DNA from 2 places in the Lysinibacillus sp. FJAT-14222 genome. Region 1 is predicted to be linked to the other one. Evidence: riboswitches for the same ligand, from Rfam matches in the RefSeq annotation. Region 1 holds a riboswitch; the other holds the start of a gene.
What was found. A riboswitch is a leader RNA that binds a small molecule or an ion and turns the genes downstream of it on or off. The one in region 1 is predicted to bind cobalamin.

Region 1 (8,738 bases):
CGCAGCCCTATGAATTAGTGCCAACGTTGCAGGCAAAAGTACAATATGAAGGCGATCAGCATATAAAGGAAGTTTTAAAAACTTTTCGCATGCTTGAAGCAGAAGAACCATCATTACGTGTTATTTGGCATGAAAAGTTTCAAGAAATTCATGTACATATTATGGGTGTCATCCAACTCGAGGTTCTTATCGAAGTGCTCAACAAACGCTTCTCTCTAGACATTTCATTTGGCGAACCACAGATTTTATACATGGAAACAATCTCAACAACTGTGACAGGCTACGGTCATTTTGAGCCATTAAAGCATTATGCAGAAGTCCATTTATTAATGGAGCCAAATACACGTGGTACTGGCAATACATTTGTCAATGCATGTCATGCGGATGATTTATCGGTTGGGCATCAACGACTCATTGAAAAGCATTTATTCGAGCGCGATCATCATGGGCTGTTAACAGGTTTTCCCGTGACAGATATACGCTTCACTCTCTTAACGGGGCGTGCACATATTAAACATACTGAAGGTGGCGATTTCCGAGAGGCAACATTCCGTGCATTACGTCAAGGGCTAGAGCAAGCAGAAAATGTATTACTAGAGCCGTATTACCGCTTTAAGCTTAAAGCCCCTAGTGATTTTATCGGCCGCATGATGACCGATATTCAGCAAGCTTCTGGAACATTTGACGCGCCAATCTTAACTGAAAATAATGCGATTTTAACCGGACGTGCCCCTGTCGCAACATTTATGAGCTACAGTACAACCTTTGCCGCCTACACCAATGGTAAGGGCGTACTCTCCCTACAATTTGATGGCTATGATTTGTGTCACAATACTGAAGACATTATCGCGCAAATTGGCTACGATAAGAACGCCGATCCTGAATATACATCCTCTAGTATTTTTTGTGCAAAAGGCAAGGGTTACTCCGTTCCATGGCAGGAAGCGGAGGCAGCTATGCATTGTACTAAATAGATTTATAAAAAAAACAGGACTTGATTTTAGTTATATCAATGTCCTGTTTTTTTGTGTTTCGTGGGATTTGCTGGGTGATTTCGTGGGGATTCTTGCTTCGCGCGGGTATTTGCTTTGCTTCCGCGGGTATTCGACCTGCTTCCGCGGGTATTTCCTTGCTTCGCGCGGGTATTCGCTCTCCTTCCGCGGGTATTCTCCTACTTCGTGCGGGTCGCCCCGAGCATCTTTAAATCCTTGCCGCGGATATTTCTAAACTTTACAAAGCTTGTACCGTTTCCCCATCCTGTTTAATAAAGCGATAGGAAGGCTCCACGACTATATAACCATGAGCATTTGAAAAATCAATTATTACCTTGCCAGGTCGACTTTTTAAAAGTTGTAAATTATCAATTAATTCAAGCAATAGCTCATGCCCGTTACCGCGTGGGTGCCAGTTTAAATGATAATCATTCAATTCACTCACAGCCTGTAAAAATTGCTTAAATTCACGCTCTACAAAGTTTATCAGTTTAGCATTTTCTTGTTTCGCTTCATCACTTGTTGATAAATCCTCCAAATATGTTTCATAAAAGCGCATCACTATCGAACACAATAAATCATTGACACGAGCAGCACTTAGTATTGCCTTAGGGACTTGGGAAAGTCGCTCTAAATTTGGTTTTGCACGAGTCGAATCGATGCGAGTAATTAAATGATAATGCTCACCATTCACCTCGTACACAATTGGATTTGTCGGCATATACATCATAAAATCATTTGTTTTTGTTTTAAGCTGATCTGTAATGTTTGCCTTTGCAAAAAGGTGCCCATTAAAACTTTCATTTTGAATCCAAATAATATCTTTGTTATAAAAAATTTGATCAAACAATCGTTCATTACTAATAAGATTACTAGCTAATAATTGATCGACAAGTGATTCTACGACCATTCTTGTTGTAGCTTTCTTGGCAACTTCAGTGCGTGGTTGCTTACAAATTTCCATATCTACATATTGCGATTCTTGTGCTGTACATACATGAATATTCGTCATACGTGCATCCTCTTTTCGTACATATTTTTCAAAACGGAAGTATTCTTTCGCATAAAAAAAGGATTTCCTACAACAAGAGGAAATCCTTCATTCTATCTTTTTCACTCATCACATAATGTCAAATTATACCCAAGCATAAAAGAATTGCCTCGAAAGCGACTACCTTCTCTTATTTTGGGCGTTTGACGTACAGTGACGAACAGAGCATTCTGTTTTGTCAACATGCCACCTCCTATTCCTCGTAGGGTTCTGGTGTGTACTCATAATAGGCAGGTATCCTGACTCATGATCACCGCTACTTTTCCCCTTCCCGTCGTTAAACAGTGGTCTATGAAAAGTCGCTCACATTTACAGTTGCGGGACAGTGTCGGAATTGCACCGACTTCCCTTTTAAGTAAATTGCACGCAATTTACACCTATTACTCCACGCTATTCAGTTGTTAGAGGAATCTAATGTACTATAGATTCCTTATAGATTATTAAAATCAATTGTAAAGGAGTATTTTTCCAAAGTCAAATAACATAAAATATTCCAGTTCCTTATTCTTTTTCTTCTAGTTATAATGCTTGAATTGTGCGTTCGTCTTCAATTATCTCGTTCTCTGTTTCCATTTGTTTTATAATATCGGATAACTCCCAAAAGCAAAATTATACTCATAGGTATAGTCCCGTATGAATATGGTTGTTCAAATGCAGCAACAAACGAATTATACAACTAACGCAACCTATTGATTCACAAAATATAAAAAGACAGAATTTATTCTACGTGTTGTAGATTAAATCTGCCTTTTTCTTTTATCAGCGACAATCTTTGGAAAAACAGTCATTTTTAAAGTGAATTGAGTCTTGTAGGATCTTAATACAACTCCGGAGCTTTTCGTAATTTACTTGCTTGTTCGTATGAAAATGCGAGTTTTATTAGTACATCCTCACTAAATGCAGTTCCAGCGAAAGTTACGCCAAACGGTCTCCCATTTTTCATATACCCCGCTGGGACGGCAATAAAGTCCTTGTGTAACGCCCTCGTCTCATTAGAAAAGATCAGGTTGAGAGGTGAATGAAATTGAATAATATTAATATCGAACTAGGAACATTAATACTTTTTCTTATTGTACTACTTTTAATAATTAGTATTTTTGGATTTATAATTAGAAAGTTGCTAGGTGTCGAAAGAAAGATATGGTTTTCTGTTAATTACCTTAACGAAAGACATAAAAAACTAGATTGGTTTGTACGAATACTTTTTACAACTCTATTTTTAATTAGTACTTATTATATGATTTACAATGATAATGTTGGAATTGCTTGGTATTTTGAAACATAGTTTATCATAATTGTCTTTTTAATAGCATCTGAAACATTACGTGCAATTATGGAATGGAAATACGCAGAAAATAAAAAAGATTCTATTGCTACTATCGCAGAAATGATGTTTATGATTAGCATAGTATTAATTACGATAAAAACTGGTTTTTTCGGCTTATTTAATATTTAATTCTAAAGTTTTTAAGCGGAGCTAGCGGCTCAATATAGTGGAAAAGTTGATAACAACGGTCATCAATGCTCCTGAAATAGAATAAAAAAGGGCTATTTCGCAGAAAGTTTCCCCTGCAAAATAGCCTTTTTTATTTATGTTTCTTTCAATTAGTTACACATTATTGTCCATTAAATCGCTGTGTAAGTTTTTGTAAATTTTCAGCTTGTACACATAGGTCTTGTGACACTACCATATTGACTGCTTGCATGGAGGCATTTTGCTCATCGACTGATTGTAGAATGACCTCTGTATAATTAGATAAACTTTCCATTCCATTGGCGATCGTCGATACTAATTTTGTTACCTCATTAGCGCTACCTGAAAGCTCCTCAGACGTTGCGGAAATATCCTCTAGCTGGTTCGCCATTTTGCTAACATTCTGAGAGATTGTGCCAAATGACTTTGTGGCTTCATCGATGACATAGACGCCCTGTTGAACGTTTTTCAAATCCTCTTCAACAGAAGTTGCTACTTGTTTTGTATCGCTTTCAATGCCAACTACTAGCTCGACAATTTGAGTGGCTGAATGCTTAGATTGCTCTGCCAATTTTCGAACTTCCTCCGCTACTACTGCAAAGCCTTTGCCATGCTCTCCAGCACGTGCCGCTTCAATCGCTGCATTTAGTGCAAGCAAATTCGTTTGATCTGTAATTGCTGTAATCATGTCTGTCATAGATTTGATATCCGTCATTTTGCTTGATAATTGTTGCATTAATTCGCTCGTTTTTTCAGTAGAAGTTGAAATAAATTGCATTTGATTTTTAGCCACATGTAAAATTTCCGCACCGTTGCCTGCAATTTCATTTGCTTCTTTGGCATGATCAAAAACACCTTGCGTGGCCACGGTAATACGTTCAATGCCGTCAGCAGTCTCCTGCATAGAAATAGCACTTTCATTAGCAGACTGTGCAGCTTGCTTAAGACCCTCAGTCGTTTTCTCCATTTGTGAGTCAACTTCCTCAACTGCAATCGTAATTTCATTTGTACTTGCTGATAGTTCCTCTATGCTCGCTGATAAGTCTGTAGAACTACTTGCAATTTTTTGTGTCATCGTATGTAATTGTTCTTTCATCTCTATAAACGCTTTAGCTAACTCTGAAATTTCATCATTGGAATTCATCTCAATCGGAGCAGTATGCAAATTTCCTTCAGCTATTGCTTGAGCGGATTCTGCTAATTGATTAATGGGCTTAATAATTTTAAATTTTACATAGAAAATACACGATATTGTCATAGTAATTCCTATTACTGTTAATAAAGTAGATAGCCATTCTAATGAAGTCACATTTGCTAGGTCTATAATTAAAATAACACCCATGAGAACATTTAAAGTAGAAAAGCCAATTATACTTTTTTTTCGTAAACTCATACTAAATTCCTCCAACTATAATATTATTCCAACGTAGTCATTATAGTTGAAATATCCTAAATTTCATAGAAAAAAGCCCAACTTTTATAAGATTAAAGACATATAAAAAGCACTTTGCTCTCACAAAGTGCTTTCATAATCATTATTTAAATTTCATTATACTTGATCCTGCAATACCTGGATGTGTCATCTCATATGGATCTAGAATTAAATCTAATTGTTCTTTCGTTAGTACACCCTCTTCAAGGCAAAGCTCACGAATTGAACGACCAGATAAGATTGCTTCACGTGCAAGTCGGGCAGCTACCTCATAGCCAATATGTGGGTTTACTGCTGTTAGAATACCAACGCTTTTTTCCACATATTCTTTCATGCGGTCTTCATTTGCTTCAATATCCTTCAAGCAATTTTGTGTAAATGCTCGGAACACGTTATTCATAATACTAATAGATTGAATTAAGTTGAAGACAAGCACAGGCTCCATTACGTTTAATTCTAATTGTCCTGCTTCAGATGCTAAAGAAATTGTTTGGTCATTACCAATTACTTGGAAGGCAACTTGGTTAAGAACCTCTGGCATAACAGGATTCACTTTCCCTGGCATAATAGACGAACCAGGCTGACGAGCTGGTAAGATGATTTCCCCTAACCCAGCACGTGGACCAGATGCCATTAAACGAAGGTCATTAGCAATTTTCGACATATTAATCATACAGATTTTCAATGCGCCTGATACTTCTGTATAAGCATCTGTATTTTGTGTTGCATCCACTAGATGTGTAGCGCCTTTAAGCGGCAAACCTGAAATTTCTGCAAGATGAACATCTACTGATTTAATATAATCTGGGAATGCATTTAATCCTGTACCAACAGCTGTTGCCCCCATATTTACATCATATAAATTTGGACGAGTTTGACGAATGCGGGCAATATCACGGTTAATAACACGACAATATGCTTCAAATTCTTGTCCTAATCGAATCGGTACAGCGTCTTGTAAATGCGTACGACCCATTTTAATAACATGCGCAAATTGCTCCGCTTTTTGGTGGAACACCGCTTGCATGTTTTCCATTGTAAGAAGTAATTCATCTATCAAATTCAACACAGCAATATGAATAGCTGTTGGGAAAGCATCATTTGTTGATTGAGACATATTAACATGGCTGTTTGGGCTAATTGTTTGGTAGTCCCCTTTTTCTTTGCCCAAAATTTCTAAGGCACGGTTAGCAATGACTTCGTTGGCATTCATATTAATAGATGTGCCAGCACCGCCTTGGATTGGATCTACGATAAATTCAGCATCCCATTCACCATCAATAACTTCTTGTGAAGCTTCGACAATTGCATCTCCGATTTCTTTTGAAAGTAGGTGTACTTCCATATTACCTAATGCAGCTGCTTTTTTAACAATCCCCATTGCCTTAATAAGGGCTGAGTGAATCGTGTAACCTGTAATTGGGAAATTTTCAGTTGCACGAAGCGTTTGAATTCCGTAATAAGCATTGCTTGGTAATGCACGTTCACCTAAAAAGTCTTTTTCTATACGTTGTGTGGACATAATTGTCGTCTCCTTTTATGTAATACTCACACTTGATAGTAGCTAATTAATGCCGTATTGTAAACAGTCATTTATCTGTAAAATGAAAAATAACAAAAACCGAGCGCAGTTTTTACGCTCGGTTTCATCATTATTTATTAGAAGTCACTGTAAAACGTGTGTTTACATGCTTTGGATTTTCAATTTCATCTAACACAGCAATGGCATAATCTGCATAGCTGACATAACTTTCACCAGCAGCGTTTACTAATAAATGATCTTCTCCAGCAGTATAGCTGCCTGTACGTGGACCCTCTGGATCAAAAAAAGCAGATGGGCTTAAAAATGTCCAAGCAATAGTTGATTGTTGTAAGTCACGTAGATTTTCACCTTGGTTTTTTGCTGTCGCGTAAAACATTTCTGGGAAATCCGGAGTATCCATTACGCGTACTATTTTCTCTGGGTCTACAAACAAACTACCCGCCCCACCAACAACAAATAATTTTGTATCAATGCCAGTAAAGATATCAATTAAATGACGGCCAGCTTTCACATGTAATTCCTCCTGACCAGCAGGAGCGCCAAACGCATTTACGACTACGTCAAAGCCTTTCACCTCTTCTTGAGATAATTCAAAAACATCCTTTTCAAAAACATGAATATTTGCTGTTACTTTAGAAGCCGAACGTACAATCGCAGTTACATCATGACCACGCTGTAGTGCCTCCTCCACAATTGTTTGTCCTGCTTTCCCTGTTGCACCAATTACTGCAATTTTCATACTTATAATTCCTCCCATTTTTTAATTGTAACTATTTAAGTTACAGGTTAGATACAAAAGACCCACTTCGTTAATTTAACGAAGTTGATCTAGCACATCCTGTAAAGTTTGCGCTTGTAGCTGTTCTTCCATTGCATGCCAAACAGTTGTATAAACACCCTCCAATGTACGTTGGATTTTTCGACCTACCGTACATGCTGGATTTGGCTCATCGTGAATCGCAAATAGCTGCTCGGGCCCATCAATCGCATGGTAAATGGCTAAGAGCGTTAAATCTTTTGGCTCCACTAATAGGTCATAGCCTGCTATTCCTGTTTGTGACGTAAGCAAGCCCGCTTTTTTTAGCACCCCGATCATTCGTCGCACGACAACTGGATTTGTATTTACACTCCCTGCGATAATATCAGATGTTAGCTGACTTTTATCAGAGGTTGTTGCAATGAGCGAAAGTATATGGATCGTTACCGAAAATCGACTGTTCACCATATGTATCACCACCTGTTGTAACTATTATAGTTACAGGTTTAAATAAATGCAAATGAATTGCTTTATTTGCTCCTGTATTTATTTTTTCCGTTTGAAGGAGTATTATACGATGATTATATTTTCTTTACGTAAATGACTAATTCTTGTCGTATTTCTCCATTTTCCTCATAAAAATCTAAATTATGAAATTCATACTTAAAATGGCCAACTGGAAACGTCACACTTTCGCCCTGTGCCGCTGCTAATATGCCTGCCACATCATGTGACATCATTTGTAAAAGCTCTGTACCTGAAAACGCTTCTATAAATATCACGTTCATCATAAAACACCTCCCAAGCTATTATAGCTTAGAAGACGCTTACATTTATAGTCTTTCTTTATACCGTTTAAGGCGAATCTCCTCAATAACCTGCATCATATTATCTATTTGCTCCTGTGTTAATTTTGTAGAGATGTGTGGCAGCTCATGTTGTTGAATAGAGTCCCCGTTTTGTTGAGAAGTATTCATAAGCAACTTCGTCCTTAAATGCTGCTCACGTCCTCTTCCATCTAGTTGAAACACCAATGATCTCCCCACACCATTCACCTCTACATTTTTATTGAAAACTCCCATATTAAAACTTATATCGGAAAAATTTTCATAAATTTTAACTTTCTTCATATAAAGTGCTAGAGAATTTGGCTCTCTATTAAATAATTCGGATCGGTTTTTTGGTGTTTAATCCGTCGCTTTGGTGTTTCTTTCCGTCGATCTGCCAGTTCCATCCGTCGCTTTGATGGTTCTTTCCGTCGCTCTGATTTCTTTCCGTCGCTCTGCCAGTTCAATCCGTCGCTTTGATGTTTCTTTCCGTCGCTCTGCCGATTCTTTCCATCGCTCTGATTTCTATCCGTCGCTCTGCCAGTTCCATCCGTCGCTTTGATGTTTCTTTCCGTCGCTCTGATTTCTTTCCGTCACTCTGCCGGTTCTTTCCGTCGCTCTGCCAGTTCCATCCGTCGCTTTGATGTTTCTTTCCGTCGCTC
Region 2 (8,738 bases), on a different contig from region 1:
AAATTGACGATACGATTTGTGTCACACTTTGTGCAAGTGCAGTATTTAAATTATCGATATCATTGGTCACACGGCTCATTAAATCACCAAGTGCTCGCTGATCAAAAAATCTCAATGTTAACGTTTGGAGCTTTTTAAATAGTTCAAGCCGTAATGTTCGAATTGTTTTCAAGGCCACATGAATCATGACATAGGTTTGTAGCCATGTAAAAATAGACGCTACTGTATAGATAACTGCTAGTACAATACCTAAACGAACCGTACCAGCAATGTCCTTTTTCATAATGTATTCGTCAACGATATGTCCGATTAAGTACGGTCCTGCTAAGCTTAAAAACGTCGAGGCAATAACAAAAAATATAGAGAAATAAAGCCCTATTTTTTGCTGCTTCACATATTGCCACACACGATAGATCGTTGTCTTTTGATTTTTAGCCTTTTCAGCAGGCCCTGCCATACGTGGTCCACGTCCAAAATTCATTTGCTTCGGTTGATTTTGACTCATTGTTGTTCACCAGCCTTTTGCTGTGAAGCGTAAATTGCTTGGTAGGACTTATTATTCTGTAATAATTGTTGATGTGTACCTTGACCAACTATTTCGCCGTCCTCTAATACTAAAATTAGGTCTGCCTGTTGAATCGAAGCAATTTTAGACGCCACGATAAACGTCGTTGTGTCTTTATATTCATTGCTAATGGCTTGTTGGACATGTCTTTCAGAGGCGCTATCAAGAGCAGATGTTGTATCATCCAGCACTAAAATAGCTGGCTGTCTTACGAGTGCACGCGTTAACGAAAGTCGCTGCTTTTGACCGCCAGAGAGATTTGTTGCCCCCTGTGACAGTTCATGCGCTAAGCCTTTATCAAGTCGCTCCACAAATTCTGTGGCACATGCTGCATTAAGAGCTTGCTGTAATTCCTCTGACGTTGCATCTTCCTTACCAAGGCGGATATTGTTGTCAATTGCACCTGAGAATAGTAATGCTTTTTGAGAGGTAAAGCCTATATGTTTTCGTAAAGTTGGTAATGCATAATCCTTTAGAGGCTTTCCATCCAAGCGTATTTCGCCACTTGTTGGGTCAAACAAACGTGGTAAGAGCTTGACTAGCGTTGATTTTCCGCTTCCTGTTTTGCCGATTAGACCTACCGTTTGCCCTGGTTTTACCGAAAATGAAATATTTTTCAGGACATCCTCAGCCGTTTCATAATAACGATAGCTCACATTTTGAAAGTCGATCTCTCCTTGAATTGGTGATGTAAGTGCATTTTCTGCTTCCTTGACCGCTACTTCTTTGTTTAAGACGTCTACGATACGCTCTCCCGAAGGAATAGCACGTGCAATTTGCATCAGCACCATGCTAGAAGTCATTAATCCATTTAGTATAATCGTTAAATAGTTAATAAAAGCGAGAATCACCCCAACCTGCAATGTACCGGCTTCTACTTTAATAGCACCCAGCCAAAGTGCTGCTACAATCCCTAGATTGACAACGAACATCGTAAACGGCACGAGCACGCCAACGATTTGTTCAGCTGTAATAAAGCGTTTTGTCAGCGTATTATTAAGAGCACCAAATTGTTCAATCTGTTGCGTTTCACGACGGAATGCCTTGACGACACGAATCCCCGCTAAATTCTCCTGAAGCTTCGTATTGACACTATCAATTGCCTCTTGCACCCTACGATATAGGACACCCGAATACTTGGTGAAAAAGTACATCGCAATAATTAACAGTGGCACGATAATAAGAAGTATGGAAAATAGCTCACGTGCCGTCACAAAAACAATAACGACAGCTCCAATAAATAAAAGTGGGCCACGCACAAAAATACGCAGCGTCATCATAAACGCACGCTGAACACTTTCCACATCACTCGTTAAAATCGTAATGAGCTTCCCTGTCGTAAAAGCATCACGTTCCTTTGCCGAATACGTCATCATCTTTTCATAAAGTGACTGACGAACATCCGATGCAAAATGAATAGCTGCCTTCGAACTATAATAGGAGCAGCCTATCCCACCAACAAGTCCTAGTACTGCACTTATCAGCATCCATATGAACATTTTCAGCACATATGGGTTGTCGCCATTGGCAATACCTGTATCAATCATATGCTGCATAATGGTCGGCTGAAGTAAATCCATCGTTACCTCTAGTACCATTAATAATGGCGCAATCAAGGTGAAAAATTTATAGGGCCCTAAATACTGCCCTAACTGTCTAACTGCCTGCATTCTTTCGTCTCCGTTCTATTTAAATCACATTTGCTCCTAATTATAACTGAAAAACATTCTCAAGTGGCAATTAATTTTTCGTGTCTCGTACTATTTGGGACACGATTGATAATGTTGTTCAGCCTACCAACCTTAGAATATCTTCAATTAGGGAAATCCGGGATAAAGGTTCTTTTACTATTATCACTATGTTGCAATGAAAATTAGGATGAAGAAATATATTGCCAATAATGTTATAGCTTCCAATAAAGCATCAAAAGGGGATGAGAAATAGTGTTTCCAATCTTTTATTCCATTGGTATGCTAATCGTATTGCCTGCCAGCTTTATTATTTCGCTATGGAAAGCTACTTTTAAAAGTAAACTGGAATGGTTGTTGGACTCATTCGTGACTGCAGCACTAATCGTTTGGTTATTTCAAGCAGGAAACTGGAGTTGGGTTGGTTATTATGTTCGCTTTCTTTGGTTGGTTATCTTGATTGTCACTTTCGTTTTTTCTTGGAAAAGGGTAAGTAATTTACCGTTCACCATAAAATATACACTAGATCAAAAGTTTTCAATTGGTATTTATATTGTCCTTATTTTGGTTTTTGGTACTTATAATGCTTTGGTCGTAAAAAGCTATACAGTAGCCGAAAAAGGAATTGAGTTATCTTTCCCACTTAAGAATGGCACCTACTATGTTGGACAGGGTGGCAATCAGGAGTTAATGAACTATCATCAAGCCCATCCAGGTCAAAAATATGCTTTAGACATTTTAAAATTAAATACGATTGGAACCCGTGCAAGTGGACTATATCCTGAAGAATTGGATAAGTATAAAATATTCGCAGATGATTTGTATAGTCCTTGTAATGGAAAAGTAGTCAGCATCCAAAATGATTTATCTGATCTCCCTCCTCCTAAATCTGATCCAGAAAATCCTAAGGGAAATCATGTCACCCTATCATGTGAGAACCATGATGCTACCGTTTTATTAGCCCCTATGCAAAAGGCGAAAAAGTAAAAGAGGGCCAAATACTTGGAAAAGTAGGAAACTCGGGAAATACAAGCGATCCACATTTACACATTCACGCCGAAAAGGATGGGAAAGGTGTAGCGATAACATTTAATGATCGATTCTTAGTGCGAAATAGTTTAGTACGATACTATAAACTTATTTCTTTTTCTTGTTATTACGATAATCGCAATTGCCATTCCAATAACCTAAAGGAATGAAAATGCCTCCTTTTCTTTTATGAACTCAATCCAGGTCTCCCTCTTAGCTGGGCACTTCTTTATTTTACCTAAGTCGTTTACCCCTAACCCGAGTACTCTCACAAAAAATACACCTCAATGTTATGTCAACATTGAGGTGTATTTAGCATTACAAATCATCAAAGCCGTTATCTTCTACATTGACCTTTACATATTGACGAGAACGTTGCTCGAAGAAATCTGTTTTTCCTAAGTCAACATCCTCGTAAGCTTTAACCCACTTCAATGGATTTTTGCGGTAGCCCTCAAATGGACGCTCCACGCCAAGCTGATTACAGCGAACATTGGCATAGAAATGCACATAATCATGCACATCTTCCACATCGAGGCCTTTAACTTTATCGCCAATTACTTCATTTGCCCAATCGATTTCTAGCTGTACAGCTTCACGGAAAATCTCCTGTACACGAGCTGCTCGTTCAGGCGTATCGTATTGAGGATATTCCTCTAATAGCTCCTGATAAATTTTCACAAATAAATCGACATGAAGCTGCTCATCGCGGTTAATATAATTAATCATCGTTGACGTTGCCACCATTTTTTGATTGCGTGCTAAATGATAGAAGAAGGCAAAGCCAGAATAGAAGAATAAACCTTCCAAAATCACATCATAGACAATCGCTTCTAGCATATTTTCAACAGTTGGCTCCTCCGAAAATGCACGGTAGCCCTTAATAACGAAATCATTGCGTCGCTCTAATACTGGCTCTGTACGCCAAAAGTCAAACGTACGATCCTGCTCATCTTTATTGACAATACTTGAGAGCACGTAAGAATAAGAGTGATTATGGATTACCTCCTGCTGCGCTAAAATAATCATTAACGCATTTAAGCTGGAATCTGTTAAATAGTCTGCCACTTTGCCAGCAAAATCTGTTTGTACACTATCTAATAGTGCCAGTAAGCCAATTATTTTTAAAAATGATTCCTGTTCATCCGCTGATAGCTCAGGAAATTGCTTGACATCATTGCTCATATTAATTTCGAATGGTGTCCAGAAGTTACCAAGCATTTTTTTATACTTTGGATAAGCCCAGCTGAAACGCACATCATCCCAGTTTAAAATGTTTGAAGAACGTCCGTTGACAATTCCTGTTGAACGGTTCGGTGCATCTTTATCCATAATTTGTCGTTTTATAATTGTTGTCATTGTTACTTCCTCCTAGCTCGCGCAAGACTCACATTCTAGCAATTCTACAGATGTTGAGCGCACATAATATGTCGTTTTCACACCGCTCGCCCAAGCATTCATATGCAGTGCTAGTAAGTCCTTCGCCTTAATCGTATTTTGAACATATAAATTAAGTGAAATGCCTTGGTCGATATGACGTGCTCGTGCAGCATTTTGTTTGATTGTCCAATTTTGATCGATGAAATAAGCAGATTTATAATACCAAGTCGTCACTGGTGATAGATCTGGTACTGTTACTGGAATTTTGTAATCCTTTTTCTCCTCTGAATAACTCTTTTGGAAGATTGGATCAATCGTTGCCGTACTGCCCGCTAAAATGGATGTTGATGAGTTAGGGGCAACCGCCATAACATAGCCGTTGCGCATACCTTTTTCCGCAACCGCGGCGCGTAACGCATTCCATTTATGACTGTCATAGCCACGTTTGTCAAAATACGCACCAGTATGCCAATCTGAGCCTTCAAATAATGGGTAAGCACCTTTTTCACTTGCCAAATCGTTGGAAGCACGAATTGTTAAATAGGCAATTTCCTCATATAGCTTGTCCGCGAATTCTACAGCATCCTCAGACTCCCATTGAATTTCTTTCAAAGCTAGTAAATGATGCCAACCAAATGTTCCAAGTCCAATCCCACGGTAGCGCAAGTTTGTACGCTCTGCCTGTTTAACTGGAATTGTATTTAAGGCAATAACGTTATCTAACATACGTACTTGAATTGGAATCAATCGTTCTAGAACACCAGCCGGTACAGCTCTACCTAAATTAATAGATGATAAGTTACAGACAACGAAATCTCCTGGCTTGCGACGTGTTACGATGACATCATCTTCTAAGGTAATAGACTCAAATTCAGTAGCCGACATATTCTGGAATATTTCTGTGCACAGGTTCGAGCTGTAAACCATCCCTTCATGCTTATTCGGATTCATGCGATTTACTTCATCACGATAGAACATAAACGGTACGCCTGTTTCAAGCTGTGAACGCATAATACGCTTCATAATATCAATAGCCGGTACGCTCTCACGACTTAATAATGGATTGGCGATACATTCCGCATATTTTTCTCGGAAGGAACCGTCACCTTTTTTCTCATCGTAGAAATCTTCTAGTGAGAAGCCCATGACCTCTCGCACTTCATGTGGGTCAAATAAATGCCATTCCTCACGTGCCTCAACAGCTTCCATAAATAAATCCGGTAAGCAAAGCCCCGTGAAAATATCATGGGCACGCATACGCTCATCCCCATTGTTTAAGCGTAAATCTAAAAACGTAAAGACGTCCTTGTGCCAAACATCTAGATAGACAGCAATTGCTCCTTGTCGTTGACCAAGCTGATCGACTGAAACCGCCGTATTATTAAGCTGTTTAATCCACGGCAATACACCACTTGATGCACCTTTAAAGCCTTTAATAGATGAGCCACGGCTACGAATTTTGCCCATATAAACACCAATACCACCACCGTATTTCGATAATGTTGCGACATCTGTATTCGTGTCATAAATGCTTTGTAAACTATCATCTACTGTATCGATAAAGCAGCTAGATAGCTGTCCATGCGTTTTGCCTGCATTCGATAATGTCGGTGTGGCAACAGTCATATATAAATTACTCATCGCCCAGTAAGATTCACGTACTTTTTCTAAACGATTTTCTGTTTCATCCTGCATAAGTGTCATCGCAATGACCATCCAACGTTCCTGCGGTAGCTCCACTGGTGTTTTCGTGTAATCACGGACAACATAGCGATCCATTAATGTTTTTAAGCCAATATACGTAAACAATTCATCACGGCTTTGTTCTAAATAAGAAGCAAGTTCCTGAAGCTCCTGCTCACTATATTTTGTTGTTAAACTTTCATGATACAAACCAGCCTCTGTATAGCGCGCTAATTGTGCTGGGAAAACCTTATAAACATCTTTTACCGAAACACCGCGGCGCATTGCAAATTGGTCATATAATTTTTCTAAATAAATTTGCGCTGCGACAAATGTCCAGTATGGCTCCTCTTCGTCAATTAGGCTAAGCGTTTGTAAAATCATCGCATCCGCCCATGCTTCAAATGTGGCATTGTCGTTTTTTCGTAGCCATCGATCCGATAACCTTACAAAACTTTCAAGTTCATCCTCCGTATAACTTTTCTTAAGCTTAGCCATTTGCTGTTCGATTTGAATTGTCATGTACACATTCTCTCCCTTTCTTTCTCCAGACAACACAAAAAAGCGATCACGCAACATCTATCGGTTACGTGATCGCTGTAAAATCGGAAATGGAAATGAAGGACATGCACACAAAGAAGTGAACAAATCTCTCGCCTCCACTTCTCAATCCCCGAAGAATGTGTTGCTGTCTTGAACATCTCGGCAGGTCTCCTGGCTCATGCTTCCTCCAAATGATAGCCTTCCCATTTTTCACAGTGGCCTATTCATCATTTGTCAGCACTTACAGTTGCGGGGACAGCTTCGGCTTAAGATGACTCTTTTTCCGAATTCCCTTTTAAACCATATTGGTACCGTTTGTCCAAAATACTATATATTGTGTTTTAACTCCTAAACAAATCTAACATATTGTGTTTACTGTTGCAATAGGCGATTTGCCCCTTGCAATTTGTAATGTGCTACTTTTTCTCGAAGCAAGCCCTAATACAATGCAGTTTTACGTAGTTTTTCAAAATTTCTAGGAAATTTTTTTTGTGCCAGCTGCTCTTTTTCTGGATGTATTCCGAGTAAAATGACTGCACATGGACCAGCTGTTTTTTCAACATCTAACGAACTTCCGACCTGTTGATCATCAAAAAGTCGTGTAAATTCTGCTTGCAGCCCCTTTGATCCAACTGGCCAAACTTGCTGCACAATTTCCTCTTTCCACGCCTGAAAAATAGGTTGTAGCTGTGCGACATCCTCAGGCTGCGCAAGGACTTCATTGCCTACAAGCGGCAGTCCATATGTGTACCAAACAAGGTATTCATGCTTAGATAATGTACGTTTCTGCTGCTCACCAAGCATCGTAATGGACAAACCTGATTGTAAAGTCGGCATATTGGACTCTGTGCTACCGTCTATTGGTGGACAAATAAGACCAACCTCATCGAAGACCTGTTGAATGCCGGCAACATAACGAGACCATGCAGCATCCCCTGAAAAATTAGCTAATAGGATATGTGTCGGTAAAGCATTTGCCGCAAGCTGCTCTAAAAAGGTAACACGTGCGGTCAAGTATGCCGTTAGTTGATCTGGGGCAGACACAATATCTTGTGGTTTTTCACCAATTGCTGCGGCATTATCTGTTGTAGTAATGAGCCCACCTACTTTTATTGCATTTCTCAATGTACTCGACCTTCCTTACGCACAAACACCTTAGACAGAATTGGCATCACAATGGCAACGATGACTAAATTAATAAGTGTTGCTAATGGAAGACTAGTAAGAGAACCCCAGTAAAACGCCGGACTAATGATAAAGTAAAACGGTAATGGTGAGACAACGCCGTTTAAAATAAGCGCAACAGGCCATTTCCAAAAATGCATTCCTTTTTTATGCATAACCCCGAAGATCCATACAACAATAAACATTTCCACTGCGATAATAATATGTAGTGGTCCATATAGAAAACCCGAAGTTAAGGCTGAAATCAAGTGCCCAATTCCCCCCGCAACCCCAGCTAATACTGGAGATAAAAATACAACGCTCAAAAATGCAGGAGCAGAGTCCAACGCAGCAGTTGTAATAAATGTTGGAATTTTAATGACTGCACCCACTGCACAAATTGCCGCTACCATGGCAGTGAGCGTCAATTTCATCAATCTTTGTCGATCCATCCCATTCCCTCATTCCTTTAATATTTGGCTATTCATTATAACGTGTGGTTGATTTCCGTTCCGGCTGGGTGCTTTGTTGCTGCCGCTACGCTTTCGCACAGATAAAACATTTGTTGCTGCCGCTTCGCTTTCGCACAGAACAAAGCTTCCTGGGGGCGTCCGATGAGCCGCTTGGGCCAACAGATGTTTTTTGCGCGAAAGCGTAGCGACAGCAACAGCATGATGTTGGTCACG

Region 2: it holds a riboswitch for cobalamin, as region 1 does, so the genes downstream of both, AN161_RS24640 (ribonucleoside-diphosphate reductase subunit alpha) here and AN161_RS02325 (hypothetical protein) in region 1, are expected to answer to the same signal.

The regions. Positions count from the first base shown of each region.
Region 1 covers NZ_LIYL01000005.1:56,957-65,694, forward strand. Annotated here, with positions in the region: gene AN161_RS02320 (TetM/TetW/TetO/TetS family tetracycline resistance ribosomal protection protein) at 1-974, shown strand, start outside; gene AN161_RS02325 (hypothetical protein) at 1,231-2,004, opposite strand; cobalamin riboswitch at 2,255-2,439, opposite strand; partial or broken gene AN161_RS30440 (amidase) at 2,861-3,007, opposite strand; gene AN161_RS02335 (HAMP domain-containing methyl-accepting chemotaxis protein) at 3,660-4,910, opposite strand; gene aspA (aspartate ammonia-lyase) at 5,053-6,471, opposite strand; gene AN161_RS02345 (NAD(P)-dependent oxidoreductase) at 6,602-7,231, opposite strand; gene AN161_RS02350 (Rrf2 family transcriptional regulator) at 7,307-7,717, opposite strand; gene AN161_RS02355 (thymidylate synthase) at 7,831-8,040, opposite strand; gene AN161_RS02360 (hypothetical protein) at 8,083-8,280, opposite strand; gene AN161_RS29355 (hypothetical protein) at 8,540-8,738, opposite strand, start outside.
Region 2 covers NZ_LIYL01000059.1:184,985-193,722, reverse strand. Annotated here, with positions in the region: gene AN161_RS24660 (ABC transporter ATP-binding protein) at 1-505, opposite strand, end outside; gene AN161_RS24655 (ABC transporter ATP-binding protein) at 502-2,235, opposite strand; gene AN161_RS24650 (hypothetical protein) at 2,509-3,240, shown strand; gene AN161_RS24645 (ribonucleotide-diphosphate reductase subunit beta) at 3,601-4,641, opposite strand; gene AN161_RS24640 (ribonucleoside-diphosphate reductase subunit alpha) at 4,654-6,867, opposite strand; cobalamin riboswitch at 7,032-7,219, opposite strand; gene AN161_RS24635 (hypothetical protein) at 7,327-8,013, opposite strand; gene AN161_RS24630 (ECF transporter S component) at 8,010-8,504, opposite strand; gene AN161_RS30385 (hypothetical protein) at 8,667-8,738, shown strand, end outside.